DNA from 3 places in the Lysinibacillus sp. 10T31 genome. Region 3 is predicted to be linked to each of the others. Evidence: riboswitches for the same ligand, from Rfam matches in the RefSeq annotation. Region 3 holds a riboswitch; each other region holds the start of a gene.

What was found. Region 3 has a riboswitch for cobalamin ahead of AC1DCY_RS08690 (hypothetical protein). Riboswitches for the same ligand answer to the same signal wherever they lie in the genome.
Region 1: linked by a shared signal. The riboswitch ahead of metE (5-methyltetrahydropteroyltriglutamate--homocysteine S-methyltransferase) and the one ahead of AC1DCY_RS08690 (hypothetical protein) in region 3 are both predicted to bind cobalamin.
Region 2: linked by a shared signal. The riboswitch ahead of AC1DCY_RS21030 (FecCD family ABC transporter permease) and the one ahead of AC1DCY_RS08690 (hypothetical protein) in region 3 are both predicted to bind cobalamin.

The regions. Positions count from the first base shown of each region.
Region 1 is NZ_JBFTHS010000012.1:62,118-72,872, reverse strand. Features, by position in the region: gene metE (5-methyltetrahydropteroyltriglutamate--homocysteine S-methyltransferase) at 1-1,395, opposite strand, end outside; cobalamin riboswitch at 1,571-1,749, opposite strand; gene AC1DCY_RS09165 (hypothetical protein) at 1,843-2,295, opposite strand; gene AC1DCY_RS09160 (histidine phosphatase family protein) at 2,325-2,906, opposite strand; gene AC1DCY_RS09155 (VOC family protein) at 2,987-3,409, opposite strand; gene AC1DCY_RS09150 (hypothetical protein) at 3,573-4,187, shown strand; gene AC1DCY_RS09145 (YjcZ family sporulation protein) at 4,436-4,552, shown strand; gene AC1DCY_RS09140 (Dph6-related ATP pyrophosphatase) at 5,040-5,729, opposite strand; gene AC1DCY_RS09135 (ATP-binding cassette domain-containing protein) at 5,856-9,026, opposite strand; gene AC1DCY_RS09130 (SRPBCC family protein) at 9,379-9,795, opposite strand; gene AC1DCY_RS09125 (ArsR/SmtB family transcription factor) at 9,792-10,118, opposite strand; gene AC1DCY_RS09120 (hypothetical protein) at 10,670-10,755, opposite strand, start outside.
Region 2 is NZ_JBFTHS010000044.1:26,236-36,990, forward strand. Features, by position in the region: gene AC1DCY_RS20990 (hypothetical protein) at 1-234, opposite strand, end outside; gene AC1DCY_RS20995 (phosphotransferase family protein) at 368-1,243, opposite strand; gene AC1DCY_RS21000 (ABC transporter ATP-binding protein) at 1,490-3,319, opposite strand; gene AC1DCY_RS21005 (ABC transporter ATP-binding protein) at 3,312-5,075, opposite strand; gene AC1DCY_RS21010 (MarR family winged helix-turn-helix transcriptional regulator) at 5,146-5,589, opposite strand; gene AC1DCY_RS21015 (precorrin-3B methylase) at 5,932-6,621, opposite strand; gene AC1DCY_RS21020 (ABC transporter substrate-binding protein) at 6,672-7,670, opposite strand; gene AC1DCY_RS21025 (ABC transporter ATP-binding protein) at 7,730-8,503, opposite strand; gene AC1DCY_RS21030 (FecCD family ABC transporter permease) at 8,504-9,592, opposite strand; cobalamin riboswitch at 9,683-9,866, opposite strand; gene AC1DCY_RS21035 (DNA topoisomerase III) at 10,207-10,755, shown strand, end outside.
Region 3 is NZ_JBFTHS010000011.1:75,553-86,307, reverse strand. Features, by position in the region: gene AC1DCY_RS08700 (class I adenylate-forming enzyme family protein) at 1-472, shown strand, start outside; gene AC1DCY_RS08695 (acyl-CoA dehydrogenase family protein) at 474-2,141, shown strand; cobalamin riboswitch at 2,228-2,410, shown strand; gene AC1DCY_RS08690 (hypothetical protein) at 2,439-2,669, shown strand; gene AC1DCY_RS08685 (ABC transporter substrate-binding protein) at 2,803-3,768, shown strand; gene AC1DCY_RS08680 (FecCD family ABC transporter permease) at 3,765-4,766, shown strand; gene AC1DCY_RS08675 (adenosylcobinamide amidohydrolase) at 4,763-6,229, shown strand; gene AC1DCY_RS08670 (cob(I)yrinic acid a,c-diamide adenosyltransferase) at 6,235-6,798, shown strand; gene AC1DCY_RS08665 (heterodisulfide reductase-related iron-sulfur binding cluster) at 7,351-9,573, shown strand; gene AC1DCY_RS08660 (acetyl-CoA C-acetyltransferase) at 9,907-10,755, shown strand, end outside.

The sequences.
Region 1 (10,755 bases), on a different contig from region 3:
AAATGCTTCGTATTCTTCATTCGATAATTGTTTCTTTCTCCAAACATTACGATTCCTTTTGACCTCATCAGATTGAGGGAAACTTCCAATTGTAGTCGTTGGAAATAGTGGTAATCCTAATGCTTGCTGTTGAATCTTTTGACGTTGATAAAAATCGCTGTGTCGTTCGAAATCTTGAATTGTCACGGTTTGAACTGCTTGATGAATCCTATTGTTTTGACGGATTGGATGATTTTTCAGAGCTTCAATCGCCATCATACTTTCTGACAAATTATGATTTAAGATAACATCTTTTTCTCGTCTAAATTTAGTTATATCGACAATTTCTACGATTTTTTCATCTGCGAAAGCAAGTGCTTGCTTTAGAACAGGATCGATTTCATTTTCAAGAGAGGTTGTTATTGGTACGTGTTGTAAATTACTAGAAGGTTGAATCCATAGCTCTACGGCATTACTTAGGTTTTCGATTGCTTGAATCGTAGAGTTGAGCTCCGCAAGATTTGCACGCCAAATATCACGACCATTTACACCTCCAATTGCCAATACTTTTTCACTAGGGAAACCAAACTGACGAAGCGATTCCATATTTCCTTTATAGCCATGAACGAAATCTAAGCCAAAACCTTGAACAGGCAGTGTGATCAATGTTTCGTATGAACATAATGCTTCAAAATATGTTTGTAGCATAATTTTAGCCTCTGGTACGGCTACAGTTAACTGGGAGTATATTTCTTGCACAAGCTTAATGTCTGCTGTATCAAGTGTCGTGACAAGGGACGGTTCTTCTAATTGAATCCAATTAGCACCTGCATCCACTAACTCTTTTAATACCTGAGAATAGAGCGGTAGTAAGGATAATAAATATTCAACCTGCGTTAATTTGCTGTAACCTTTCGTTAGCTTGCAAAATGTATAAGGTCCAATCAATGTAGGCTTTGCAATAATACCGAAAGCTTCCTTAGCCTCTAAAAAATCGGCTAACACTTTATTTTCAGTTACATGCAAGGTTTGTCCCTCATACTCAGGAACAATATAATGATAATTTGTATTAAACCATTTTGTCATCTCACTCGCTACCGCTGTCTTGTTCCCTCTTGCTACACTGTAGTAGGTATGTAAATCTACCTTTCCTCCTTGCCAGTTAAAGCGTTTAGGTATTAGACCAAACATAACGGCAGTATCCAACATTCTATCGTAATAGGTGAAGTCTCCAACTGTTACCATATCTATCCCAAGTTGTAGCTGCTTTTCTATCCTAGATAAACGTATTTTCTTTAATTTTACCTGAATGTCCTCTTCAGATAGATCATTTCGCCAAAATGTTTCTAATACTTTTTTCCATTCCCGATCTTCTCCAATGTATGGATAGCCAATTATTGTACTAGTATAGTTCATGTCAATCTCCCTTTCATAAAAAAATAAAAAGCCATTCTCCTTTTTGGAAAATGGCTGCTACATGTAAAAAATTTAATGAAAAACAATACGAAAAAAGTGACTTTCGCATGAATTATTCTTCGTCGCACAGTGCCTGTAGGGTCACATTTCACCACCTATTTCCACGTAGGTATTTGGTGTGTACTAGAAATTGGCAGGTCTCCTGGCTTTTCATCAATACGCCTCACAGCCTTCCCGGTTCCCCAGTGGCATTTGTGATTTGCTCCGAATTACAGTTGCGGGACAGCATCGGATTTGCACCGACTTCCCTTTTAAGCCAAACTTTCATTTGGCACCAATTCTTACACAATATTCAATTATGGTCTTACTATAACATATATTTCAGAATAGTAGAAATTATTTTCTGACAAATATTAAACTACTTACATTCTTATTGTTAAATCTATATTATATCCGGAGCCCCATGAAAGAGGTTTGCTTCACCGCCCACTTATCCCGGAAACTTAATGTTATCCCTCGGCTTAAGTTGGGGCCAAGTTTGTACAGCAAAGTACGCATGCCGCTCAGATAGGAATTGTCAACATTAGACATTCTCACAAAGATCTTGCGGATAAAACCAGGCATCTTTTTTAATGATTCAATGCTCCTGGCTGACTTGAGATAGCTCAAATGATACGCCTGTTCATCAATACTTGCGTTAAATAGGGGATGAGTAATATCCAGGATCGGCAATTGAATTTCATTTTCGAAAACTGTATAGAGAATCCGCTGATTTTCATTAGCGCTCATGGTTTTCAACTCCACCTCACTTGAACGATGAATTTTGGTCTCACTATAAACCAAAGCTTGCGTATATATGCGCCATTTCTCAAAAATAGCTCCTGTTCTGCTGAAAATCATCTTTTTGAACAGACCTTGTAATGTGATAGTTATAAATCAACATTAATTTGAAACCATCCTGTTTCATCAGGAAAGTCCCTTCTGGATAAATTTCGGCCAGAAATCAATTGGCGATATGCAGTAATAGTACCATCGTGTGAAACTATATAAATCTTATCCTTTTTTAACAGCTTTAAATTTGCAATAAATTCTTGTGCAATGTTATTGAAATGACTATCAGGCAAAGTATTAATACCGGTAGACCACAAATCATAAGGTACATTCATATCCATTTCCAGGTTCGGGTAATCTTTTTTGATTGTTTCTAAGTTAATGATTTTATCACAAGGCAATGTTTTTCCATTTGGGCGGAAAGGGAATATTCGTGGGGATACCAATGGGCTTACTATCTTACGACAATCAACATTCAAAGTCCAAATTAATGTAGTTTCCAGCGTTCTTCTAAGAGGACTAATAAATATTATATCTTCATCCGTTAAAAGAAACTTTTTCCTTAACAACTTCGCTTGACTTATGCCTTTTGCTGTTAATGAAGGATTTTTTATATGCAAGCTATTTGGTATGGCTAATGTGTGTTCACCTTGGCCATGACGAATAAATATCAACTCCACTTTATCACCACTCTTCTTCTTAACAAATAGAAAAGCGTTATTTAGAAAATAAATCGATCAAAATAACGCTTTCTTTTTGATTACATATAATCCCAGACAGACCAAGCAGCCTCTATGTGATTACCTGATGGGTCGGTAAAGACAAAGTATTTAGCATTTTCTCCACGCATAATTATCTCGGTAACTTCTACACCATTTTTCTTTAATGATTGATGTGTATATTCAAGATCTGGACAATTCAACGTAAACGTTTGATACAGGCGACCATCGCGTAAAAAATCTACTGTTGTATGATCAATTGTTTCTACAAGGAGTAATACAACATTTCCTTCTGGCGTTGTTACTACCGCTACAAAGCCAATATCATCCTGAAACTTGGGTGTTTTCAGCTTAAATCCAAGCTTATGTTGGTACCATTCAATTGTTTCATCGATATTATTAGCCGGTAAATAGAGATAGCCAATTTTACTGAATAACGACTTTTGTTCTTGAGTAATTTCCAATTCCCTCACTCCTGAATTTTATAGGTTGGTTAATAGTATTCTTCATAATCCAATATATCCCTTTTTGTCATTGGAATAATTGCTTCACAAATGTTTTTTACTAATGACGCAGAATATTTGATTACGGTTTGGAAACAATACACCTAAAAAAGGGCTTGAGAAAATGAAAAGAATTGTTTTTGTTGTCTTACTTTTATTAGTTCCAATTGATACTATTGAGATAGTATCTGCTAGTTCTCTACAATTAACTAAAGAAACATTTGAAGCCGATGAACAGCAAGAATTATCAATAAAGCAAGCGATTGAATTAGCAAACCCCTCAGCATTGAAATGGAATGAAAATGCTCAATTAATAGATGCAATAAATATTGATTTAGATAAGCCTGGGAAGTCAATTGGAAGTAACGGCAAAAGAAAGCATTGGAATATTTTATTTGGAGTGCCAGAAACTAATAAGGCTTTTTTAGTAACCATTCATGACGGAAAAATAGATTATACAAATGATTTAACGAGGGATGGTACTTCTTCTTACCCTAAAAAAGAGTTTATACAAACGAATGATATTAAGTATGATTCACCAGAGTTGCTTCAAAAAGCATTGAAAATGGGCAATATTTATCCTGGTAAAGATTGGGCTAAAGGGTATAATTTTATGCTAATTAAAGATACAGAGAGGAATGTACCCCTTTTATTAGTAATAGGTTGGAATAGTGACCAAACAAAAATGGAAGCAGCGGGCTTTAATGCATCAACAGGAGAATACATTAAACCTAATTAAGTTTAGTTTCATTCCTTATTTTTAACTAACGCGTACTTTAGTGAAATTAGGAGGATCGACATAATCAATCATTCTTATATTATTCTCTGACTTTTTATATTTAGCTTTTTATCATCATATTTCAGGGTCACTTTTACATCAGTGATCTTTTTTATTTTTTTAAAAATTTTAATTTGATGAGTAGTTAAATATCGCAATTCCTTTTAACAACTATTCATATTATAGATTGTAGAAAGGAGGTAATTACTATGTCTGAATACTGCGGAAATGGCGGCGGCTATGGTACTGGTTCAGCATTTGCGCTAATCGTTGTTCTATTCATTCTATTGATTATTGTCGGCACTAGCTTTATCGGATTCTACTAATATCCAATACCGCCACCTATCCCATAATTATTAGGATAATATAAAGTTATCCTTTCCCTTCAAATATATACTAAGGGTCACAATCCTCCGGTGACCCTTTTAATATTTTCTTAAATCAAAGTATATAATTAAGTCGCATCTGGCTAGGTACTGAGTATCGTTTTTGAGATAGTAAAAAACAATACTAGCAACTATTGTGTTTTATTTAATTAGTGACCTGTTCAGCTGATGGTGAAATTGCCGTTCAACAACATAAATACGAATAATATAATTTATGTAAATATATTCGTTAATGACACTTATGACGAAAATACCTTATTGCTACTAAACTACATATCAAAATAAACACATTCTTTGCATACAGACAAAAAAATAACATGAGATCCCACCTCAAATAGATAGAGGATGCCCATGTTATTCTCTGTATTTAAAGTTTTTATTCCGCTATATACAACTACACTCTTCTGCACTTATCTGTATGATTTAGTTATTGATCTAGTTCTAATGGCAAAAAAGCATATTCTTCATTTCTAATAATGTCACATTTACGAACTGGAATAGGTTGTTTGAAAATTGGCCCATCTAATACTGTAGTATGGAATTCTCCACCTTCTCCGCAAGGGTCAACACCTCGAGCTTCAAGCTCCTTTATGTATTCATGGGTTAACGTCCGCCCTAGATCTTCCTCGCGCATGCCCAAAGATAAATTAACCGTTACAATGATTGTGACAAATCCTAGGTTTATGAACTCTTCAACTGCTTCACGATGATCCATTTCCCATAAAGGCATGCCTAGTTTTAATCCAGCATTCTTCGTAACCTTGTCATGCCAGCAGCCATGTTCAGGCATATCTAAGTCTCCTGTTACTAACACTTCTGCCCCTTGATTTTTAGCTTTTTCTAAAAGGCGCATAAATACTTTTTCATATTCTGTCCAGCTTGCTGCTGCAGTATAAACAGGTAAGCCAATAGATTTAGCTTGAGCACGTATGAGTTCCGGAGGCATTCCATGGGATCTGGAACGTTCCCCTTCTTCCTCCAGCATGACGATTAATCCAAGTGCTTCTCCAACCTTCATTGCTTTATATAAAGCTAAGACACTATCCTTTCCTCCGCTAAAAGAAGCTATAAATTTATGCCCTCGAGCATTATTTTTCCAATCCATTAATTGTGCCATGCATATCTTTCCCCTTTAATTTCTAATGACTTTTTTAAGCTCCTCCTCAGAATATCATAAAAACTCATTTGCAATTTTATTATTGCAAATGAGTCTATTAGAAGTAGCATTCCAATACCGCTTGATTTAATTATTTTGCTCAAGTCTTTGGTAAATTGCCATCATATCTCGTTTATTCAACTCACGAATACGGTTGAAAATTGGAATATCTGCAACAGCTTCCGAGAGTAAGCTATCATCCACAACGTCGCTTACTTTGCCAGTTAGCCATGTTTGCACGTCTACGCCTTCGACAATTTCCTTACGTCCTTCATCGTTGATGCCACTTGCAGAGCAACTAACACATGGTACGGATAATTTATAGACGCCATCATGGAGATTGTCTTCTGAAATGACTTTCTTCCCATTACAGAATGGACATTTATGACTTGCTTTAATTTTATTAATTTGTGTCACAATTTTTTTGTAGCCAAATGCTTCATAGACGTATGTTAATTTTTTGTATTTCCCATTAGTGAAATATTGATCAATAATGGTTTCTCTCGTTTCGTCAATGTTGGCAAAATCGCAAATTGTAATTAGATTTTTGCTACTTATTACTTCGATATTGTCTTTAATTTTGTCCCAGAAAGGTAAAACATTATTTAGTACTATTTCATAACCGGCAAAGCTTGCTAGATCTAATTCAAGCATTTTCAAAGATACTTGTGTTTCTCTAGGAAGTAAGGAGACATCTTCCGTAAGAGTCATATCGCCGCCTACAATAGATTTTAGTTTTTCAAGCTCTGGTAAGTTCCCTACCGTTTTTATGACCTGATCGATTGGTTGATGAATAAGCTCGCGAATATCAGTGTCTCCAAATGTTAGTTTTTTCTTATGGTTAAGCACGGCTCCTTGACAAATTGGACAGGCAATCATTTCTTTTGATTCTTTCATTTGCTCTTTAATAATTGATTTCGAAATAACGATATAACGTCCAAGGATAAAATTAAAACCTTCCCATTTTTTTGAGGACTTACTTGCTTTATCATAAAATGATTTTTCCCAATAACCATATAGGAAGGTATGTCTTTCTTCATCTGACATCTCATTGTAGCTTTTACTAATATCTTGACCCAGTTCATTCTTGATCTCATCAAAAAGGAATTGCAATTTCGGATATTGATAGTATTTTAATACTTCCATCACGTCTGGATGTAATAAGCCATCCCAGAATGGCACTGTTTTGTCTTGTATAACTATATCGAAATCAAATTTTTCAATTTGCAGGCGACCAGAACAGCTAGGGCAATGATTTTCCTGACTAAAGAAATCGAAGCTTCTTGTATCTTTATTCGTCGGATGTGCAGCCACAATATGGTTGATCAGGCCACCAATTTCATATAAAAAACTATACTGACTATACAAGTGTCTTTCTAAATCAATGGCAACGACGGGTGCGATTGTTGCGGATTCATATTCACCATAAATTAATCGAGCCATAGATGATAAGCTTTTTAAAATACCGCCTTTATAAATGTTTTCAGCATTTTTAAAAAAGCTAATATGATTTTCTTCTAAGTATTGAATGCCTTTTTTTGAATTTAGTGTTGAAGATATATGCAATGAAGCATCACTACTTGTATTGTTATGTTCGCTAAAATAATCATCATGACTGACAACATCAAGATGTCGCACAGGTTCCTGCAGTCTTTCTCCAAAATCAACGATAAAATCAGAGCTGTCTATCATATAGGCATTATGTTCAATCATTATAATAGAGACGGATTCATCTTGTAGAATGTCCCTGACACTATCAATGAATTGGTTTAAAATATTTTGCGATAAACCTTTTGATGGCTCATCAAAAATAAACAGTGTATGAGGATTTCTTGAATTCGAAAATAGCTCAGAAACTAAATGAACACATTGAAATTCACCTGTCGATAAAGATTGTGTTTTTCTTTCCAACGTTAAATAACCAAGCCCAAGTTTGATTAGTAAACTTAAGCGTTTATGAGCGATATCTTCATGTGGAAGCTCCTCAATAATGTCTTCAATAGAACGTTGGAAAATATCGTCAATGTTGTCACTGTATTTCGTCATTTTTCGTTTAATATCAAGAAACGTTGCAACAGTCGATCGGCTAGTAATCGATTGGTTGCGATCTTGTCCTACCATGACCAGTTTATCTTTTGGATATCGTTTTAAGAAATCCTTAGAGATACACTCATTGACAAGGGTCGATTTCCCGCAGCCAGACTCACCTGTAACGGTTACTAGTCTATTTTTAGGAATGTGAATGTCAGCCATTTCAATATTACGACAGTAAAGATCATGAAATTGATAAAAGTCTGTAGGTATTGCCTGATTTCGTTCCCAATGGATTGGCTCTGGACGTGGTGATTCTTCGACGATTCTGCCGCCGTATTTCCCACTACCTGGTCCGAAGAATAGTTGCTCATCAGCTGTATCGAGCACCGTATCAGAATGGTCAATAAGCCAAATTTGATTTTTATAGCCCAATTGTTTAATCTGTTCCAAAATTTTCAACAAGGTTTGGTGGTCAAGACCAACAGAAATTTCATCAATAATAATCACGGTATTTTCACTAGCGGCCATAAATTCTGCCAAGTACAGTCGAGTTAATTCTCCTCCAGACAACGTACCCATGATCCGATTTATAGTTAAGTAACCAATGTTCATATCGATAATATTTTTAAGAATATGTTGTCTCTCTTCACTAATATTTAATTCCTCTGAAAGGGAGTAAATCGCCTCAATACTTAAATTGTTAATATCCGAAATACTAAGTGGTTGATTCCATATTTCTAGTTTATACTGCTCAACTTCCGGACTATATCGCTTGCCCTCACACTTTTTGCATTCGACATTTTTAGTTGTTCCACGTCCTTTACATGCAGGACACCAGCCTAATGCATTATTAAAGGAAAAAACCTCTGGCGAAAGATCAAACTTATCTGCAAGCTTTTCACGAACCTCTTTAAAAACGCCTGTATGGGTACCAACCGTTGAACGTGGATTAGTAGAAATTGATGATTTCCCGAGAAAAAGGACTAAAGGCATCTCTTCCATCTTAATGGCACTGAAATTCGTTTCCATAATATTAGGAAACAAATACTGATATTCAGCCTTTGGCAATAAAGAAACAAGACGCTTCTTAGATTCTTCACCAATTGTTTGACAAAATGTAGTTTTACCAGAGCCAGACAATCCAGCAATGCCTATAGATTGATCTTCCGGCAAGCCGACATCTAAACGATTTATATTGTTAGCAATTAATTGATTTATTTTCATCGGATATTCTCTCCATTTCATCTAGTAATGTCATGTTAGCATAACTACAACTGGATTTGTTATGTTTATGACATGCCATTAATTATGCCTCGGCATAATTGTAGCTGACGCTTTGCTTTCGCTACAGAAAACATTTGCCGCTGTCGCTACGCTTTCGCGCAGATAAACAATGCGTCCGGAATCGGCCAGAGGCTTTAACTTCTTTCAGCCTTTGCTGAAAGAAGTTAAAGAATGACGCTTTCCGTGTTTCGGAAGCGTCCAATTGTTGATGAACAGTTTATTTTATTCATTTCCTATTTGATACCTGCTTTTGATCTTGAAAAGCAGGTATCATGATGAAGAAATCATTTTTTTACAGTTCTGCTAACACTTTTTCGAGCTGATTACCATTGTTAATCCATGCGTATTTAGCTCCTTCGATTGCTCCTTGGCGAGCTTTCGTTGTTTCACTGAATCCACTTTGATCAAAATGTAAATGTGTAGTTCCATCAGAACCTTCTGTCAACGTCCATGTCACAGTAGTAGTTTCTCCGGCACTTGCCCAAGTGTAAGATAATGTATGAGGTTCTTCCACTTTAAGTACCTCGCAATTGACAATTCCATCCCACCATTCATTTGGCTCAGCTCGGAATTGGAATTTATGTCCTACGATCGGTTTAAAGTCATTTTTCCATATCCATTTTGCAAGAGTGTCTGAATCCGTTAATGCGTTCCAAACTTTCTCAATTGAACTTGTAAATTGATAATCTAAAGATACATCTGCTGTCATTTTTCTTCCTCCAATAAAAGATTTAATATAGCCATTCTTTCTTTCCAGAATCCTTCGTAATACGATATCCAATCTTGAATTTCCTTCAACGGACCGGCATTCAACCGATACCTCGTTTCTCTACCAACCCTTCGAGCAATTACGAGATCGGCATCTTTTAGGATAGCCAAATGCTTAGAAACTGCTGTGCGACCCATTTGAAATTGAGACGTTAATTCGTGAAGAGGTAATTCTTCCGCATCTGCCAACAAGCGTATTAATTGGCGCCTTGTTGGATCAGCAATAGCAGCATAAACATCACGCTCTTGAGTCTTGTCGCTCAAAATCCCCCTCCCCCTTATGAATTGGACACTAAATGGTGTCCCAATTATATGACACCATCTAGTTTCCAATCAATTTTTTATTTTGAGATATTTGCATTCGTTTTATTCTTCTATCATTAATACGAATAAAATTTGCTGAGCTTGTCCTCCACCGCGTACTTGTATTCAGGATGCTTTTTAAGTAAATCTAATGTATTAAATTCAAATCTTAAAAATAAGCTTGGACATATCAGTACTTCTTTGGATTGCTTGCTTTTGTTTTATACCCCTGTCCAAACTACCTCTACTTGAAAAAGAAGTATCCACTTTGACGTCCGCGTTTATGGACATGAAAGTAGATACTTCTTTTCCTTTATTATAGCCTTTATTCAGTTTGGTATTGTTTCCCTTTTCCACTTCTAGTATGCCTGCTGCATTTCCGCAAGAATGCTACAAGAAGTATATTATATCTCTTCTTTCACTCTTTTATAGATGGTACAACTTTATTTCAAATCTACATCATTTCTTTTTTAATATTCTCTGTTTTAGATTTCTTCTTTTCAAATTAAGATCTAGCTTTCATGAGAAATATTAAATACCTCAAAATTTTCGTCAAAGTATACAACCAAAAGCTCGTCACTATAATTTTCATCCAGAG
Region 2 (10,755 bases), on a different contig from region 3:
TGAATGTAAGCTCCTACCCAATCCAGTTCCCAGAAAATTAGGATGAATGCCTATCCCAAAAATGCATCCCTCCATATCAATGTGGTCAGGTAATCTTGCCAAGTAAAAAATCAATTGCCCATCCAATCCACCGAGCAACCAGAATTCAATTTCGAGTGTCTTAGAAATTGCACTAATTTCACTCAATACTTTTAAATGTGAGTCAGTGTGTGCATCGAAATTTTCTTGTATCATATAAAACCTCTAATTTCCAATTTTCACCATTTCGAAAGTTCTTACCCCACTAAACTGCAACGTTAGTACAAAAAGTTCAATAAAAAAGCGTTAATCCTTCCGTAATCAACGCACACTTTAGTTGAACAGTAATCTATCTATAATCTTTTATTCCACTTTCAAAAGCTTGTCTATCTTCATTCTCAATGCCGTGCAAGGCTTCTTGTAAAGCAAATGTACTTTTATAAAATTTAACTCGTTCAGATATTTCATTACCGTTAGGATATAGGTTAATACACATATCAAAAAAATTTTCACCATAGCTAGAGAGTATGCCGGCAAAGTCATACGCCGGATCTCCTAAACCAGAACCACCAAAATCTATTATCCCTGAAATCATACTTGTTTCTGGATTCCACAAAATGTTAGATGCTCCGAAATCTCCGTGTATAAGTGTTATATCTAAATTTGAGAATGCTTTCCCTTTTAGGAATGTTTCAAAGGATTGTGATATTTCCTTTTGAGCGTCTTTTCTGATAAAAGGAAATAATGTATTTTGAATCTTATCATACAGGTTATACATCTCTTCACTAGGATTACGAACCTTTAGTTTCAAATCTCGACTTGCTTTTTCTCCTGAAATAGAATGGAGTTCTACAAGAAAAGAAACAAGTTGTTTTGCCAACCTTTTCACCAATTCAACGCTATTAACATCTGTTAAACTTTCCTTCCACAAAGGAACACCATCTATTAGTTTATAGCCAGTGAAGACCTTACCTGGTTCTACCTCTTCAAAAGACTGATAAATTGGATTCGGAATAGGAGTGGAAACGATCCCTTTAATATATTTCAAAATTTCCGTCTCTCTTCTTAATTGAATGATGCCATTTTTATATTTTGGAAATCTAAAAACCAAAGATTTGTTTACAATTAACACATCATTATTCTGTCCAATTTCATTAAGATAAAAGTCTTCAATGGAAAGGTCAGAATAACAGGATTGAATGTTTTCAATAAAGTTATTATTCATATAGAAATACCCCCTTTGGCCTTTTTCAATTGTTTTGGTACCTAAACTCTTGTTGAACTGTCCTGCGCAGTTAGTTTAACTACATTTCTTCACAAAATTTAAATCCATTTTAACATAAATATCCAATAAAAAAATCACCTCTAAGGAACGAGGTGATTTTTATCAATCTTACTTGTAGACTATCCATCTTATTTACGAAGCTACACACTGCCCTAGTAGCCAAAAGCGAATAGATGGCATTCAATTTTAAGAAGCATCTGCATTTTCAAACTGACTATTGTATAGATCCGCATAGAATCCTTTTTCAGCAATTAGCTCTTCATGATTACCACTTTCAATAATATCTCCGTCTTTCATAACTAAAATTAAATCGGCGTTTTTAATTGTTGAAAGTCTATGTGCAATAACAAATGATGTTCTGCCCACCATCAATTTATCCATTGCTTTTTGAATAAGTGCTTCAGTACGCGTATCAACGGAACTAGTAGCCTCATCTAAGATAAGCAATGGTGCTTTTTTAACCATTGCCCTTGCAATCGTAATAAGCTGTTTCTGTCCTACAGATAAACTTGTATTATCATTTAAAACTGTATCATAACCTTTTGGCAACGTTCTAATAAAGTGGTGCAAACCTACTGCTTTACATGCTGCAACTACTTCATCATCGGTTACATGATCTTTGTTATAAATGATATTTTCCTTAATGGTACCTTCGAATAGCCAAGTATCTTGCAGCACCATGCAGAATAAGTCGTGAACATTTTTACGCGTAATGGACTTAGTCGGTACATCCTCAATCATGATTTCCCCGCTATCTACTTCATAGAAACGCATGAGAAGATTAACAAGCGTTGTTTTCCCAGCCCCAGTAGGTCCGACAATGGCCACTTTTTGACCGGCTTTTATCTCAGCAGAGAAATCTTTAATAATAAGTTTCTCTTTCGTATATCCGAACTTAACGTTTTCAAATTTCACATTGCCGTTAACATCTTTGGCTTCTAAAGTGGCTTTCTTATCACTTTCATCTTTAAGCTCTTCTTCTTGTAAGAACTCAAATACACGTTCGCTTGCTGCAGCAGTTGATTGCAAGCTTGTAGCTGCCTGTGCTAACTGAGACAACGGCTGCGTAAATAAGCGGATATACACCATAAATGAAACAATAACACCAAATGTAATGGAACCTTTCATTGTTAGTGCAGCACCTACTACACAAACCACAACATAACCTAAATTTCCAATAAAGATCATGAGCGGCATCATCATCCCTGACATAAACTGTGCTCGCCAAGCGCTATTAAAAAGACTCTCATTGATTTCATTAAATTCTTGCTTCGCCGCTTTTTCACCATTATAAACCTTCATGACATCATGTCCTGAATAGATTTCTTCAATATGGCCATTTATTCTACCAAGGTCCTGCTGCTGGCGAACGAAATACTTGCGGGATTTGGATATAATAAAGGTCATAAATACAAATCCAATGAAAGTTGCAGCAATGGCAGAAAGAGCCATTGTAACATTAATAGTGAACATCATAATCAAAGATCCAAAGAACATAACTGCCGCTGTCACTAACGAACCAATACTTTGGTTTAGAGACTGTCCAATCATATCCACATCATTCGTGACACGACTTAATACATCGCCATTCGTTGTTGAATCAAAATATTTCAACGGTAATCTATCGATTTTGTTCGAGATATCAGTCCGTAACTTTTTGGATACTCGCTGAGTAATTGTAGCCATAATAAACGCCTGAATATAATTGAAAATAAAACTCAGCCCATACAAAATAGCAAGGAACAGACCAATTTTTCCGATAGCCGTAATATCAATCTCACCAGCCATGCCATCCATTATCAAATCGGTGATCTCACTAAGCTTATTCGGTCCAATGATTGTGAAAATTGTTCCTACAACTGCTAATACAAGAGCAAAGATTATCGCTGGTAAATAAGGTTTACAATAGGCAATCAACTTCGCCCAAGGCTTTTTGAAATTCTTGGGCTTTTCTCCAGGAGCCATATGACCTGGACCACCTGGACCTTTTCGAGGCTTATTTTGTGTATTAGGCATTTTCCAACTCCTCCTTCGATAGTTGCGAATAGGCGATTTCCTGATAAGTGTTACAAGTTTTCAATAATTCACTATGTTTTCCTATACCAACGATTTTACCTTCATCAAGAACAATGATTTTATCAGCATCTTTAATCGTTCCAATTCGCTGTGCCACAATCAATGAAGTTGCACCTTTCGTTTCTTTTTTCAAAGTAGAACGAAGTTGACGGTCTGTTTTATAATCTAATGCAGAGAACGAATCATCAAAAATAAAGATTTCTGGATTTCTATTCACTGCTCTTGCAATAGAGAGACGTTGTTTTTGTCCTCCAGAAAGATTTGTACCGCCTTGGGCAATCGTTGCTTCATATTCGCCCTCCATTGTCTCCACAAATTCTTTACCTTGGGCAATTTCCACCGCTTTTTTAATCTCCTCATCTGTTGATGGAGACTGGCCGTTATCACCGTAGGTAACATTAGATTTTACTGTCCCTGAAAATAATACGACTTTTTGTGAAACGTATCCGAGTTTATTATGAAGAGCTTCTTGTGCATATTCTTTCACATTAATACCGTCGACTAATACCTCTCCCTCAGTAGCATCATAAAACCTTGGGATTAAATTAATAAGCGTACTTTTACCACTACCTGTAGAACCAATGAAAGCGACTGTTTCGCCTTTATGTGCTGTAAAGCTAATATCTTTTAACACATAGTCCTCTGCATTAGGATATTTAAAGCTAACATTACGCAGTTCGATTTCACCTTCGATTCCCTTAGGCGACGATTGTCTTTCTCCATTAATAATTGTTTGAGGTGTATTTAGTACTTCATTTATACGTGCTGCCGATACTGCTGCTCTAGGTAGCAAAATGAATGTCATTGATAATAGCATAAATGCCATAACTACCTGCATTGCATAAGATGAAAATACCACCATATCACTAAACTTACCGATTCTATCCATACCCGCTGCATTATTAATTAAATGCGCTCCAATCCAATAGATAGAAAGAGTTAAACCTGACATAATCAGACCCATCCCCGGCTGCATAAGGGCCATAAGGCGGTTTACAAAAAGATTTGTATCAGTTAAGTTGTTATTTACTTTTTCAAATTTTTCTTCCTGATACCCTTGAGCGTTATAAGCATGAACAACACGAATACCAGTTAAACCTTCTCTTGTTACTCGGTTAAGATTATCTGTCAGTTTTTGAACGACTTTAAATTTCGGTAGCACAAAGATGATCAGGTTACCTATCAAAATAAGTAAAACAATGACAGCTACTCCTGTTGCAGCTGACCACTCCCAACTTTTCCCCATGATCTTCAAAATAGCCCATGTTGCAAGGATAGGAGCCTTAATCATAACTTGAAGACCCATTGCAACAGTTTGCTGTATTTGCGTTATATCATTAGTAGAACGAGTAATAAGACTTGCGATTGAAAAACCATTAATTTCCTCCATAGAGAAAGATAGAGTTTTGTCAAATACTCCTTTTCGCAATTCCTTTGAAAGAGAAGTTGCTACTCTTGCCGCAAAATAGCCTACAATGATTGCCAATATCATACTGCCAAGGGCACATAAAAGCATCTTCCCTCCAGCTGACCATATGTCGCTCGTATTACTGCCCTCTGTTTGTACAAGTGTCGTAATTTTAGACATATAATCCGGCAACTTCAAATCCAGCCAAACTTGCCCTACAATGAACACAATACTGGCTACGATTAGCGTCCATTCTTTTGGTTTTAAGTATTTAAATATTTTCAACATGTTTGCAGTCCTCCTTATTTAGTTAGCATGCTAACTATATAGTAATAAAAACCTCAAAATTGCATCTTCTTCAAGATTCAATATTCTCTTTCATAGCATCCATCACTTCAAAAAAAACCTCAAGTTTCTCTTCCGGGATACCTGTTAGTAATTTTTGTTCAAGCATTGCTCTACGCGTCATGATACTGTCATGTATTTTCAACGCATCTTCTGTTAAGACAATTTTTTTGAGTCTTGAATCATAGGGAACAGTTTGCCTATTAATCAATCCATTACTTTCCATAGATTTCAGTATTCTCGACGCTGTTGATTTGCGAATAGAAAATTCTCGTTCAAAATCTTTTTGAAATACATCTGTATCTTGATTTTTGTAAAGATAACCAATCGTCCAACCATGCATTGCAGTAAGGTTATCTCTTTCCGTTTGAATAGTACATATGGTTTGATCCAATTGTCTTCTCATTAAAAGCGATAATGTACGCAACTCTAACCCAACTGATCTCCTTTTGCTCAATTTTCTACCTCCAATATTAGACTGTTAACTTTAGTAGTGTTCCTGTGGGGCATGTCGTATTTAACTCAATACATAATTTTATTCGTAAGACGCTTATGCCATTAGGTGAAAGATGGATCATGTTCAGATTTATCTCCGTATTCAGTTTGCCATATTCACTGCAAAAAATTCAACAAAAAAGCAAAACCACTTTTTAATTATAAAAATAAGTGGCTTTGCTTTGAAATAAAGTATGTTGATGAATGTCAAAATAACAATGTTCGGAAAATTCCATTAAAGCTTTCTACTTTCTATTGCTTTCGATCTTTTTTTCATGATTTCATTTACGGAACTATTTTCATATCATTGATTACCTGGGTGATCTTTTATCATTTGCCAATAGTCTGCATCTTTTGTTCTTTTGTAAAATTTGTAAAATGGTTCTTTATGGTGAGCAAGTTCTTTATAGAACCTAATTATTTCCTGCAAAAGATTTTCGATATCTTGTACAGGAACTTTTTTCACAAATAGCTCTCCTGCCTGTGCATTTTTCCCCATCGGAACAGCCCCTAAATACACATCAAAGCTATCTTTCTGATAGACAAGCCCAATATCATCATAAACGGCATTATAGCAAGCTGATGCACAGCCATTCATATTAATGCGAATCCTGCTTGGTACTTCCAAGCCTTCAAGCTGCTGATACAGCTCCTCTGTAATCTGTGCTGCCTCCATTTTATCGCCATCACAAAAATCACAAGCCTTCATAGCTACAATCTGTCCTTGCTTTGCAATATATAAGCCCGCTTCTTCCAACTTCCTTTTGGCCGTCGTTAATTCTATTGTCGGTACGGATAGTAGTATACTGTAGGACGCAGAATATTTAATAGCGCCACTCACTCCGACTACCTCCGCGATTGTTTGAAATTGTGCTGGTGTATAATGTTTGTTAATAATGCCAGGACTCACAGCAAGACGCGTAAATTCACCTTCTCTGTTTAACTTAGCAAATGTTTTTTCAGGAATATTATGGCTAAAAGCATTTATAGTCATTTTTACACTCCTCCTATAAAAAAAGCTAGCACATGGCTAGCTCCTCTTTTTTATTGAAAGCTTTCTGGATAAAATCCTTGTGCCAAAATTCGAATTGCTTCAGCCGCACGAACACCTTCGGATGCTGCTGATAGTGGTAAAATAACGAAACGTCCGTTTAATACCGCATCCGTTTCTTTTAGTGCTGGATCATTTTTTAGGAAATTAATTTTTTCTTCAGCAGTAGTTGAACCATAGTCAATTACAACGATAACTTCAGGGTTGCGCTCAACTACATCTTCTTTTGAAACAGTTGCCCAGCCAGACTCAACATCACCGAAAATATTTTTTCCACCTGCTACTGTCACAAGTTCATTCATGAAGTTTTGTGCAGCAGTGAAAACATCTTTCTCACCACTATCAAATACAAGAATACGTAAATTACCCTCCTCTTGCGGAAGCTTCGAACGAATGTCCTCTACATCTTTTGTCATTTGCTCAATTAACTTTTCTCCACGCTCTTCCACATGGAATATCTTGGCGATGTTACGAATATCGCCGAAAATATCCTCTAACTTAGGATTTTTAATGCTTGAAGATGTATGTAAATAAGTGTGGATGCCAAGTGCTTCTAGTTCTTCTGGTGTTCCGACACCCTTCTCACTAAACGCGCTTTTCCAGCCTGCATATAAAAAATCTGCGCCTGAATCAATCACTTGTTCCTTTGTTGGGTATTGCTCAGCTAATACCGGAACTTTTTCATACGCTGCCTGTAACGGTGGATAAATTGCATCATCTAAATATGCTGTTCCGACCATCGAATCCTCTAAGCCTAACGCTAGCATAATCTCTGTCACATGTTGATTTAAGCTAATCGCTTTTTTAGGTGCTTCCGAATAGACTTGTGTCGTATTGTTATTGTCAATCGTTACTTCCGTTGCTCCTGCTTTTGCTGGTTCTACTTGTTCACTTTGCGATGCTGAATCTTGTTTTTCCCCGTTACCACAAGCCGCTAAAATACTTAGCATTGCGATTGCAAGAACAAGCCATACGCTTTTTAATGTCTTCATGTCTACTTCTCCTTTTTTCTAAAAAATATATAGAAAGAAATCTAAGACTCCTTAACTAACTATAAAAATTGCTCAGATATATAATAAATATGCGGCTTTTTCGTGACAGGATGTACACTAACTTCCGCATGTACACCAAACACCTTTTGTAGCAATGAGGGTGTTAATACATCAAACGGAGTTCCATACGCCGCAATTTCTCCGTCCTTTAAAACATAAATTTTATCGCAATAAGTTGCTGCAATATTTAAATCATGCAAGGCTACAATGACCGTAATCGGCAAGCTCTGTATTAAATCCATGAGCTGGAGTTGATGCTGAATATCTAAATGATTCGTTGGCTCATCTAATGCCATGACCTTAGCCTGTTGCGCCAAAGCCCTTGCAACAACGACCCGTTTTTTCTCACCACCAGATAATGAACTAAAAGTACGTTCACTTAAATGCAGAACGCCTGCTTGCTGCATCGATTCCTCGACAATAGCTAGATCTTCTTTTGTATCCACTTCCATAAGCCTTTTATGCGGTGTACGTCCCATTGCAACAAGATCCTTAACAGTGAACTCAAATAGCACTGGTGTTTCCTGCCCTACGACGGCTAGTTGCTTTGCTATCTCCTTTGAAGATTGCTTGTAAATATTTTCATTAAATAAAAATACTTCTCCCTCTTGGGGTTGTAGCATACGGTACATATTTTTTAATAGGGTCGATTTCCCACTGCCATTAGGGCCAATTATGCCCACAAACTCGCGTTCTTGAATATGTACAGAAACATTGTTTAATATTTTCACCTGCTGCACAGCAAAAGTAAGGTTTTTTGCTACGTATACCATCTAATTCTCCTCCCCGAAAGAATACATTTGCTTACGCAACATCCATATAAAAAATGGGCATCCGCATAAAGCCGTAATAATTCCAATCGGCATTTCCTCAGGTGCAATCACAATGCGTGCAACTGCATCAGCCCATATTAAAAATATCGCACCAACTAATGCACTGACTGGCAGTACAAACTTATAATTTGAGCCGACAATCATACGTACGATATGTGGAATAATCAGACCTATAAAGCCAATTGCACCACTTACAGCAACAAGGACACCTGTTAATAGGGAAATTAATAAAATTAGTAGCAATCGAAATTTCTCTAAATTAACCCCTAGCGTAACAGCAGATTCTTCGCCTAGTAAAAGTAAATTCAAATGACGTGCATGGAGACGTAAAACTACGTAGACGACCGTTAAAACAACGAATGGAATCAATAAATTCCCCCATTTTGCTCCAGCCAGACTTCCCATCATCCAATACATCACTGCCTTTATGCCGCCCTCTTCTTTCGCCATCATCAGCATAAAATTCGTCATTGCTGACAAAACTAGTGACACGGCAATTCCGGCTAATAATAATCGAATAACTGAAATTCGCCCCTCAACTCGTGCTAAGAAAAACACGATTAGTACTGCAATCGTCGCACCTATAAAAGCCGCAAATGATAGCGCATACATACCCAAAAATGAAAAAGCTCCAAGTAAAATAACAGACGTCGCACCGACAGATGCACCGGAAGATACACCCAAAATATAGGGGTCTGCGATTGAGTTGCGAACTAAAGCTTGAATAGCAGCTCCCGAAATAGCAAGACCCGCTCCGACTATTATGGCAAGTACTACGCGGGGAGTACGAATTTGCCATATGATAATTTCCTGCGAACGACTCCAATCTTCTGCAATTCCAAGTGGATTGAACGGGATATGCGACAAAAAAATACGCCATACAATACCAGGTGTAATAGATACAGAGCCTACCATTATCGCTAACGTCATTGATATTAGAACGACACCAGTCAATACTAATAAGAGTAGGTTGATTTTTCTTGTTGTTGGATTTTTCAAAACGCTCTCCTCTCTTAAAGCAAAGGGCATAAAAAAAATCCCCTTGTCACAAGAGGATGTCATAGTTAAATAAAGGGCGTCTCTTCCCAGTCACTACAACCATCCTCGTGGTTCTATGTAAGTTTGTTACTTTTATTGGCAGGTCTCCTGGCTCAGGTTCATCATCTATACGCCTTCCCATAGCTCGCTACAGTGACTATTGTATAGACTCTCCATTACAGTTGCGGGACAGCATCGGATTTGCACCGATTTCCCTTTTAAGCAAACGAACAATGTCATTCGCACCAACAAGAATTATTAAGTTATAAGAGGAACAATATCAGAATATTTTCCAGATAGCAATTATATTATATAATACATTAAAGTAAAAATATTAATAAACGAGCGTTTAATAGCTGTAAAATAGAACTATTAAACATTAATTATTTTTAGAAAAATAAATATATTTAGCCTTCTTCTCTATATTCAATATCACAACGTAATCCCATTAAAAAAAGAAAAAACATTAGCAGATGAATTTTCGGACATCTTTTAGTTTGAAGAGCAGTCCGATAAACACAATTATTAATATTACCGTTATACTGAAAATTAATTTATAATTAATATACAAGAAGTTGTAATTATTATTAATAGGAGAAGGATATATGAAAATAGTAATTGCAGAAAAACCAGATCAAGCTGCAAAATTAGCTGCCCCCTTTTCTTTTACAAAAAAAGCTGGTTACTTTGAAGTTAAGCCTAACACATATTTTCCAGATGGAGCACTAATTACATGGGCGATAGGACATCTATGTGAATTGAAAGCACCTGAGGAATATAATCCAACATGGAAGAAATGGACATTAGAAACATTACCGATTATTCCAGATCGATTCGAATATAAAGTGACAAAATCAAAATATAAACAATTCAATGTAATTAAAAGTTTAGTAAAAAGACCTGATATTCGAGAAATCATCATTGGTGGTGATGCTGGGCGTGAAGGTGAGTTAATTATCCGCACCATTTTGAGAGTATGCGGTGTTAATAAACCGATGAAACGTCTATGGATATCATCTTTAACAGAAAACGCTGTAAAAAATGGGTTTGCAAACTTACTACCAGAAGAGAAAACACGTGATATTTATTTTGAAGCACTAAGTCGTTCATGTGCAGACTGGCTAATTGGCATCAACACATCCAGATTATACACG
Region 3 (10,755 bases):
TGTCCGTGTTGGTGAAGTAGGAGAAATTGTGATATGCGGTGAGGGCAATATGCTGGGCTATTACAAGGATGATAGTGCAACAAAGGCTGCATTTATAGATGGCTGGCTAAAAACAGGTGACTTAGCTCGCTTAGATGAAGACGGCTTTATTTGGATTGTCGATCGTAAAAAGGATGTTATTTTTTCAGGCGGTGTGAATATTTACCCGAAAGAAATTGAAGATAGTATGTTGAGCTATGAGGGGATATTTGAAGTGGCTGTAATCGGTGTGCCACATCCGGAGTGGGGAGAAACAGTGAAGGCTGTTTATGCCGCTAAAACGGAAATTGTTGTGGACGAACTTAAAGCTTATTTGGAGGAGCATCTTGCTAAATATAAAATTCCACGCATCTTTGAACGTGTGGAAGCGCTACCACGAAATGCATCGGGCAAAATACTAAAACAATCCTTGAAGGGACAAGAGGTGAGATAGCATGAAAGTTTTACAGCAGGAAGATATGAAAACAACAAACTTTTTTAAAGATAATGAGACACTTCATAAAGTTTTAGAAATGATGCTAGATAAAGAGTTTGCGGAATATGCCACACGTGAGTTAACAGATTTCGGTGAGCTTTGTGCTGGAGATATTGATGTGAGAGCCAAACATACGGATAGAGAGGGTGAACCTCGATTACAAAGGTATAATGCCTATGGTGAAGAAGTGTCAGAGATTTGGGTCAATGATGGCTATAAAAAAACAATTGAAGAGACGTACAATACTGGCATTGTCGGCTATGTGCATAAAGATATTCCACAATTAGGTAAAAAGGGTAATTATGTGTATAGCTTTGCTCAAGGCTATATACTATCACATGCTGAACCAGGCTTTTACTGTCCTGTTACTTTAACAATGGCAACGGCTTATTTACTTGATCATTATGCGAGTGATGAGGTGAAGGAGCGCTTTTTACCACATGTTTGTGCAACAGGAGATACAGAGCTATATGAGGGGGCTACATTTTTAACGGAGCGCCAAGGTGGCTCTGATGTTGGGGCGAATGTTGTGGAGGCCAGACAGGATGGCAAGCAGTATCGTTTATATGGGGAAAAATATTTTGCATCTAACGCTGGAATGTGTGGAGTAACCATGGTATTGGCGCGTATGAAAGGGGCTCAGGCAGGCTCAAAGGGCTTAACATTGTTCGCCGTTCCATGGCGAAATGAGGATGGCACAGTTAATAACCTGCGCATTCGGCGTTTAAAGGATAAACTTGGCGTTAGAGCAGTACCTTCTGGTGAGGTGGAATTTGATGGTGCACTAGCATATGTTGTCGGTGACCCGAATAAAGGGATTTACTATATGCTGGAGGCGCTTAATTTATCAAGAATTTGCAATGCGGTTGCTTCTATCGGCATTATGCGCCGCGGTTATTTAGAGGCGAAGCATTATGTGACAAATCGTCATGCCTTTGGTAAACCTTTAACGCAATATCCTATGATTCAGGATTCACTAGGGAAATTCGCTGCCAAGCTTCATGTAGAAGTTGCCGCAGTTTTTGATCTTATTCAGCTGTACGATAAAGTAACTAGTGGGCAGGGGAATAAAGAGGACATCATTTTGAATCGCTTGTATATTGCTATTATGAAAAAAGAAACGGCAGAGCAAGCTGTACATTATGCAAGTGAAGCCATTGAATTACATGGCGGAAACGGCTATATTGAAGATTTTGTTACACCTCGGTTATTACGAGATGCACAGGTACTTACTGTGTGGGAGGGGACTGCGAATATTTTAGCTTTAGAGCTCATTCGTTTAGTTGATAAGTTTCGTGTGCACGAAATGTTTGTTCGTGTCATGGAAGAACGTCTAGAAAAACTAGCTACCAGTCCATTAGTCGAAATTGTCGTGGAGCAATTAGCAACACTAGATTCAACTTTGCAAACATTTAGCCGTTTAGATGATGCAACAAAAACTTTTGAGGCAAAAAAGGTCGCAGAGAAAATGGCGCACTTATATGAAAGTGTTGTAGCAGTCGAATGGGCACAAAGATTCGGTGGCAAATATGAGAAGCTAGCAGATATTTATTTAGAGAACACATGGGCATTACGAGAAATGGGTGCACCAATGAAAACGGTACAGTATTTTTCAGATATCGTCTAATTTCTTTAAGTATGCCGGGCATAATTGATTTGTTTAGAAGTCGTCTCGAATGGAGGCGACTTCTTTCATTTTCATGTATAATACAATCAACTGAATATTATAAAGGTTCTTTACTTAAGTAAAGTGAAAAGGGAAATCGGTGTAATTCCGATGCGGTCCCGCCACTGTATGTGTGAGTTTTTTCAATCTGCGCCACTGAAAATTTCGGGAAGGCTTGAAAAAGCGTATGGAGCACGAGCCAGGAGACCTGCCTTTATAGAAAACACGTTGTAGCCTACGAGGATAGGATGGTGGATTTTGTATATGTATTTTTGTGCAAATTTGACCCCCTCATTGTTTTATGATGAGGGGTATTTGTTTTGGAAGATGAATGTCGATAAATTTGAAAACATGGGCGATAAATTCACAATGTTAGGTGATAAACTCAAAAAGTTAGGCGATAAATTCACAATGTTGGGTGATAAACTCAAAAAGTTGGGCGATAAATTCACAATGTTAGGTGATAAACTCAAAAACTTGGGGAGATAAACTCAACATGTTGGCTGGAAGTTCGCAATGCTGATGATAACCCCGAAATGTTAGGCGATAAAAAACTAAAATGTATCGATCAATCAGAAAAACAATCAAAACTATACGCGCAAATAGACTAAGGAGGATTCACATGAAGAAAATTTGGAAAATAGGGTTATCAGCATTTTTAGCTATTGGCTTACTTGCTGCATGTAATACAAAAGAGGCGACAAATGAAAAGCCGTCATCTTCTGAGCAACAAGAGACATCAAAAGTAGATCAAGCAACATTCCCAATGACGATAACGGATGCTACTGGCAAGGAAATTACGCTTGAAGCACCGCCTGAAAAAATTGTCTCACTCATTCCGAGTAACACAGAAATTTTATTTGGCCTTGGCTTAAATAATGAAATAGTTGGCGTGACAGATAATGATGATTATCCACCAGAGGCTACTAAAAAAGATAAGGTTGGCGGTATAGATTATAATATTGAACAAATTATTGCGTTAACGCCAGATATCGTTTTTGCACATGTATCGGGTATGAGTTATTCAAAAGGAGCAATTGAACAGCTTGAGGCTGCCGGTGTGAAAGTATTTGTTGTAGCGGATGCAAAAAACTTTAATGAAACTTACACAACGATTGAACAGCTTGGTCGTGCAACGGGGAAACTAGAAGAGGCTAAAAAAATAGTCGCAAATATGAAGGCAAAAGTTGAAGAAGTTGAAACAAAACTTAAGGGTGTTGAGCCAAAGAAAGTCTTTGTAGAATCGTCTGATGAGCCACAGGTTTATACAGCTGGTAAAGGTACATTTATGAATGAAATGCTAGAAATGATTCATGCTGAAAATGTAGCAGCAGATGTAAATGGCTGGTATCCAATTGAAGCTGAACAAATTATTGCGAAAAATCCAGATGTCATTGTTGTGGCATATAATTATGTACCGAATATTTTAACGAAAATTCCACAACGTCCAGGCTTTGAGACAATAACTGCCGTAAAAAATAAGGCTATTGTACAAGTGGATGAAAGTACGACAAGTCGTCAAGGTCCTCGGTTAGCAGATGGTTTTGAGGAATTAGCAAAGGCCGTTTACCCAGAGGCGTTTAAATGAGTAAAACAATTGCAGCCTATGTAACAGCAATTACGCTTTTAATCATTAGCATCTGGTGTGGTGTAGCGATAGGCTCAGTTCATATTCCATTAGAAGTATTGTGGAATAGGGCGGCTGATGAAACAGCTGCCAATATTTTATGGAAGATTCGTTTACCTCGAGTGATGCTAGCAGGGCTTGTAGGGGCATCACTTGCAATTGCAGGGGCAGCTTTTCAAGGCCTATTAAAAAATCCTTTGGCTGATCCTTATACGTTAGGTGTTTCCTCTGGTGCATCAGTGGGCGCAGTGATGACGATTTTCTTTAGTGTGTCAATACCTGTAATCGGTCATTTTACATTGCCAACCTTTAGTATGATAGGTGCCATATTAACGATGTTTGCTGTTATGGGCTTTGCTAGAATAGTAGACCGTTCACTAAAAATGGAAACTCTTATTTTAACAGGAGTTATATTTAGTTCATTTTTAGGTTCTTTGATTTCATTAATGATCGCATTATCTGGTGAGGAGCTACGCCAAGTGATTGGTTGGCTGCTCGGCTCAGTATCGATGCGTGGTTGGCCATACGTTCAGATGATTATCCCGTTTGTCATAATTGGCTCCATTATGCTTTGGACACAAAGACGTGAATTAAATGTTCTGTTATATGGTGAAGAACGCGCAAAGCATTTAGGTGTCAATGTTAAGCGCAGTAAATATATTATTTTAGTGGGTGGGTCCATGTTGACAGGAGCTGCGGTAGCTGTTTCTGGAACGATAGGCTTTGTTGGTTTAGTCGTGCCTCATATGACGAGAATGGTTTGGGGTTCCGATCACCGTCATTTATTGCCATTATCATTTTTTAATGGGGCAACTTTGCTGATTATTTGTGATTTAATAGCACGAACAATTATTATGCCAAGAGAGCTACCGATTGGTGTCATTACTGCATTTATTGGAGCGCCCGTTTTTTCTTATATTTTTTATAAGCAACGTAGAAGCAAGGGGGTACGGGCATGATTGTTGTTGAACATCTTTCCGGCGGCTATGAAGACGTACCTATCGTCCAAGATATAAGTTTTTCCGTTGAAAAAGGCAAAATATTAGGGATTTTAGGCCCGAATGGTAGCGGGAAATCCACACTGTTAAAAGTAATAAGTGGCATACTACCAGCAACCGCAGGCACTATATTAGTAGATGGTAAAAATATTAGCTCTTACAATGCGCGTGCATTAGCAAAAAAAATGGCGGTGCTACCACAATTACATGCAAATGCCTTTTCAAACAGTGTTCGAGAGGCAGTATCACTTGGACGTTATCCACATCAAACAGGCTTCTTTTCGAGCTGGACTGATCGTGATGAACAGGCAGTCCAACATGCGATGATGCAAACGGGTGTGAAACGCTATGAACAGACACCGATGGAATTTTTATCGGGCGGTGAACAGCAAAGAGTTTTTGTTGCCCAAGCGCTTGCACAAACAGCGGAAATATTGCTGTTAGATGAACCAACGAACCATCTAGATATTGCCCATCAACGTCAAATTTTAGATATGGTGCGAAAGGAAGCAATTGAAAGTGGTTTGACCGTTATTATGGTACTGCATGATATGAATTTAGCCTCCCTCTATTGTGATGAATTATTACTTATGGAGGAAGGTCGGATGCGGGCATTGGGGGCGCCACACGAAGTATTAATCGCTTCGCAAATCGAAGAGGTCTATCATGCCCGAGTTGCAACTTATGCACATCCAGAAATTCCAAAGCCACAAATTACAATGATGCCAGCATCAGTTGAACATCAGCAGCGTGCAGTCATTACAAAAGAAAATTTCGCTGTTACAGAACGTTATATTAAGCTTCAATCAGAGTTTCCTTTAAAAACAGTGTCCTCAGCTGTCCATAATCCTGGTATCGGTTGGTATGATTGTCTATTAAATCGTTCTGTACCAATAGATTATGTCATTAGTGATGTAAAGAAAGAGGTCGCTGAATTTTTGCTAAAAGAGCATTTTTCATCTACAGGTACAGTCGTCATGTTAACAGCTGTCCCAACAAATCTTGTAGCTATTAATGAATTTAAAGCTTCCTTTGGCAGCGTCCTTGTAGCTGTTACGGCTGGAGTTGGCAATGCTGTTGATGTGTCTCGTACACATGAAAGACAAGATGAACCACATATTGGTACTATAAATACGTGGGTTATTGTTAATGGTTGTTTATCAGAAGAAGCATTCTTCCAAGCAATGATGACGGCTACCGAGGCGAAAACAAAGGCATTGCAATCGGAAAATATTCGTGATGAACTTAGTGGTACAATTGCGACAAGTACTGCTACAGATAGTTTATTAATTGCAGCTACACAAAAAGGGGAAGAAATGCTGTACGGAGGTCCCATTACTGATGTAGGTAAGATTATCGGTAAAGGTGTTTTTGAAACAACTGTGCAGGCCATAAAAAATTATAAAAATAACTTTAGGAGATGAGAGAAATGAAACTTTACACGAAAACAGGGGATACAGGGAAAACAAGTCTTATCGGTGGACGCGTTGATAAAGATAGCTTACGCGTTGAAACATATGGGGCCATCGATGAATTAAATTCTTTTATTGGTAAGGCTGTCAGTGAACTAGATCGTGAGCTATTCAAAGATGTTCTGATTGATTTAGAAACGATTCAGCATGAGCTTTTCGATGCAGGCGGAGACCTCGCTAACGTTATGAAGGAGCGTCATTATAAGCTGACAGAGCAGCCAATTGAAGTGTTAGAAACACGAATTGATGCATTGTCAGATGAAGCTCCTCCGTTACAGCGCTTTATTTTACCAGGTGGTGCACCAGCAGCTGCAACCTTACACATTGCTCGCACAGTAGCACGACGAGCAGAGCGTCAAATGGTAACGCTTATGAAGGAAATCGAAGACGTACCGACGATTGTACAAAAATATTTAAACCGTCTATCTGACTATTTATTTGCAGCAGCACGGGTTGTAAATCATCGATTGAATGTCGCGGATGTTGAATATATTCGAAGCGGCAATGTCTTTAAAAAATAGTCTATAATTTTTCGTCATTTAGTAAATGTTTATTTTAGCTAAAGAAATGCAGCAGCAACAAATGTTTTTTATAGAGAATTAATTTATGGACAGATGGCGCATTTTTTCAAAAATTACGGATGATATTTGATATAGGTTGATTGGAGTGGAGGTTGTGCGACTCCTAGGAGATCAGCGTCACAGATGAGACCCTGGAGCGAGCATCGCGAGTGAAGCGGCTCATCGGACGCCCCCAGGAAGCTCTGCTCTGCGCGAAAGCGAAGCGTCAGCGGCAAAGCGCCCAACCGGAACGGAAATCAACCCCACGTTATGGTGAGAATTAGTATTATAAAGAATGTAAAAAATAGTCACTTTGAAAAATTCAGGGTGGCTTTTTTTCTTGTAAAATGTAAGAATATAAAATTATCAGAAATATTTCCGTTTTATGTTGACTGAATGCTCACTCATTTATTAGAATAGGAATATAATGATAGAATGACGTACATTTACGTATGAGCTAGCAAATTTATCACAAAGAGAGAAACTTACGACAAATTAAAGGGGGGACCAACCATGAGTCCATTAGTAATTGCAAACATTGTTCTAACAGTCGTGGTTGTGCTTTATGCAGTAGGATTGTTCTTCTATCTGTTAAAAACACGCTATAAATTTGTGCAATTGGGGAAAAAGGTTGAGTTTGATGAAAGTGTTAAAGAACGAGTTGGTTATCTTATGGTCAATGTACTTGGCCAAAACAAGCTATTAAAAGATCCAAAGAGTGGTTTAATTCACGTCATGTTCTTCTATGGGTTTTTGATGGTGCAGCTAGGTGCCATTGATTTAATTTGGAAGGGGTTAGCACCTGGATCACATTTACCGCTTGGCGTTTTTTACAGTGTGTTTACATTCTTCCAAGAGCTTGTGGTATTAATGATTTTAGTGGCGGTAGTGTGGGCATTTTACCGACGCTATGTAGAAAAGCTAGTACGTCTAAAACGTGGCTGGAAAAATGGTCTTGTCTTAATTTTCATTGGCGGGTTAATGGTATCCACATTACTTGCAAATGGTATGGGAATAATTTGGCATGGTGAAGAACTAACTTATACAGAGCCAGTTGCTTCTGGCATTGCAGCTATTTTTAGCTTCTTACCAGCATCAGCAGCGGCTGTTGTTTTCTACGTAATGTGGTGGGTACACTTATTAACTCTTTTAACATTCTTAGTGTATGTACCACAATCGAAGCACTTCCACTTGATTGTAAGCCCGATTAATGTGTACATGAACCGTTTAGATCGTACAGGTACTTTAACACCAATCGACTTTGAAGCATTAGAAAATGCTGAAGATGAAGAGGATATTCCAGCCATTGGTGTTGGACGAATTCAAGACTTTACACAAAAACAAATGTTAGATTTATATTCTTGTGTAGAGTGTGGACGCTGTACAAATATGTGTCCAGCATCAGGAACAGGGAAAATGCTATCACCGATGGATTTAATCGTGAAGCTTCGTGATCATTTAACATTTACAGGTGCTGTTGTGACAAAGCAAAAGCCATGGGTTCCTTATCAATTCTTTGCTAAGACAAAGGGGAATCAGCTAGCGATGGCAGCTGGTGCTGAGGGGGCAGTCATTGAAGATATCTACAACCCTTCTTTAATTGGCGATGTTATTACAGAATCAGAGATTTGGGCATGTACAACTTGCCGTAACTGTGAAGATCAATGTCCTGTTATGAACGAGCATGTCGATAAAATTATTGATTTACGTCGTTACTTAACAATGACTGAAGGAAAAGTAAACCCTGATGCACAACGCGCGATGACAAATATCGAGCGTCAAGGCAATCCTTGGGGCTTAAACCGTAAAGAAAAAGAAAATTGGCGTGACATAGATCCAACAATTCATATTCCAACAGTGAAAGAGCTGAAAAAATCAGGCGAAGAAATGGAATATTTATTCTGGGTCGGTTCAATGGGTGCATTTGATAACCGTTCGCAAAAAATTGCATTAGCTTTCTGTCGTTTATTAAACGAGGCGGGCGTGAAGTTTGCGATTTTAGGAAATAAAGAGAAAAACTCAGGGGATACTCCTCGTCGTTTAGGAAACGAATTCTTATTCCAAGAGCTGGCAACAGCAAATATCGATGAATTTGAGAAAAACGACGTGAAGAAAATCGTTACGATTGACCCGCACGCTTATAATATCTTTAAAAATGAATATCAAGACTTTGGCTGGAAGGGCGAGGTCTACCACCATACTGAACTATTGAATCAATTGATTGATGAAAATCGTCTAGCGTTAAATTACGAAGTTCATGAAACGATTGTTTTCCACGATTCTTGTTATTTAGGTCGTTATAACGATGTTTATGATGCACCACGCGAGATATTACGTGGCATCCCAGGTGTTAAGCTTGTGGAAATGGAGCGTAATCGTGAAACGGCAATGTGCTGTGGTGCAGGTGGCGGTTTAATGTGGATGGAAGAGCATGTCGGCAACCGTATTAACGTAGCACGAACAGAACAAGCTTTAGCAACGGATGCATCTGTTATCTCTTCTGGATGTCCTTACTGCTTAACAATGCTTGAGGATGGAACAAAGGCAAAAGAGGTTGAGGATTCAATCGGTACATTCGATGTTGCAGAACTATTAGAGCGTTCTGTATTTGGTGAAAAAGTGAAAGCTGTCGAAGAATCTGTTGAAGAAGCAGCAGATGTAATGGTTGAAGAAGTGGTAGCTTCAGTGGACAGTGTCGAACAAGACAAGAATACAGAAGTTAACGCAGAAAAATGATGGTTATTGCAGAAATATTTTTGTTATCTGAAAAATATAAATTGCACAATAAATAATTGTTTTGTAGAATAAGATTAAATGGAGATGGGAGTTGATCTAACTTCTTTTAGCGGGTATCCAAACACCCGCTGAAAGAAGTTGAAGCCTCCGGCGGATGTCACGGAATCGAAAAGGAGTGCTTTGTGCTTGCACAAAGCCGATTCCAGACGCAATTATGCCGAGGTATAATTGATACTAACTCCCATTTTTCATCGCAAGAGGTCGAGCGAGCGTTCAGTCAACGCAGATGCTCTAATACTTCTTCTAGAACGTAAAACAAAAGGGGTGTTTTACTTGAATAGAGCTGTAATTTTAGCAGGAGCAAGAACTGCATTTGGTAAGTTTGGAGGTTCACTATCAGCATTAAGTGCAAGTGACTTAGGGGCAATCGCCATAAAAGGGGCACTTGAGAAAGCGAATATTTCACCTGATGAAGTGGATGAAGTAATTTTAGGCTCCGTTTTACAAGGGGGACAGGGCCAAATTCCTTCAAGGCAGGCTGCAATCAAAGCAAATTTACCAATAGCGGTAAAAACAGAAACGATTAACAAAGTTTGTGCGTCAGGGATGCGTGCAGTAACACTAGCAGATCAGCTAATTCGATTAGGGGACGAAGAAGTAATTATCGCTGGTGGTATGGAGTCCATGTCCAATGCACCGTATTATCTACAAAATGGTCGAACTGGCTTACGCATGGGCGACTCAACAATGGTGGATGGCATGCTATATGATGGTTTAACATGTGCCTTTAATAAGGCAAGGCCGCATATGGGAAGCTACGGTAATACAACGGCCAAAGAATATTCGTTAAGCCGTGAAGAGCAGGATGCTTGGTCTGTTCGCAGTCATGAACGTGCACTTGCAGCAATTGAAAAAGGTTACTTTGCTGAAGAAATCGTGCCTGTGGAAATTCCGCAACGTAAGGGAGAACCACTTCAAGTCGATACAGACGAGGCACCAAGAGCTGGTACATCAATGGAGGTACTTGCAAAACTCAAACCAGCCTTTGACAAGGATGGAACAATTACAGCAGGTAATGCACCTGGCGTTAACGATGGTGCATGTGCCCTAGTAGTAATGAGTGAGGAACGTGCAACTCGAGAAGGCAGAGAACCACTTGCGGTTATTATCGGTCGTGAAGAG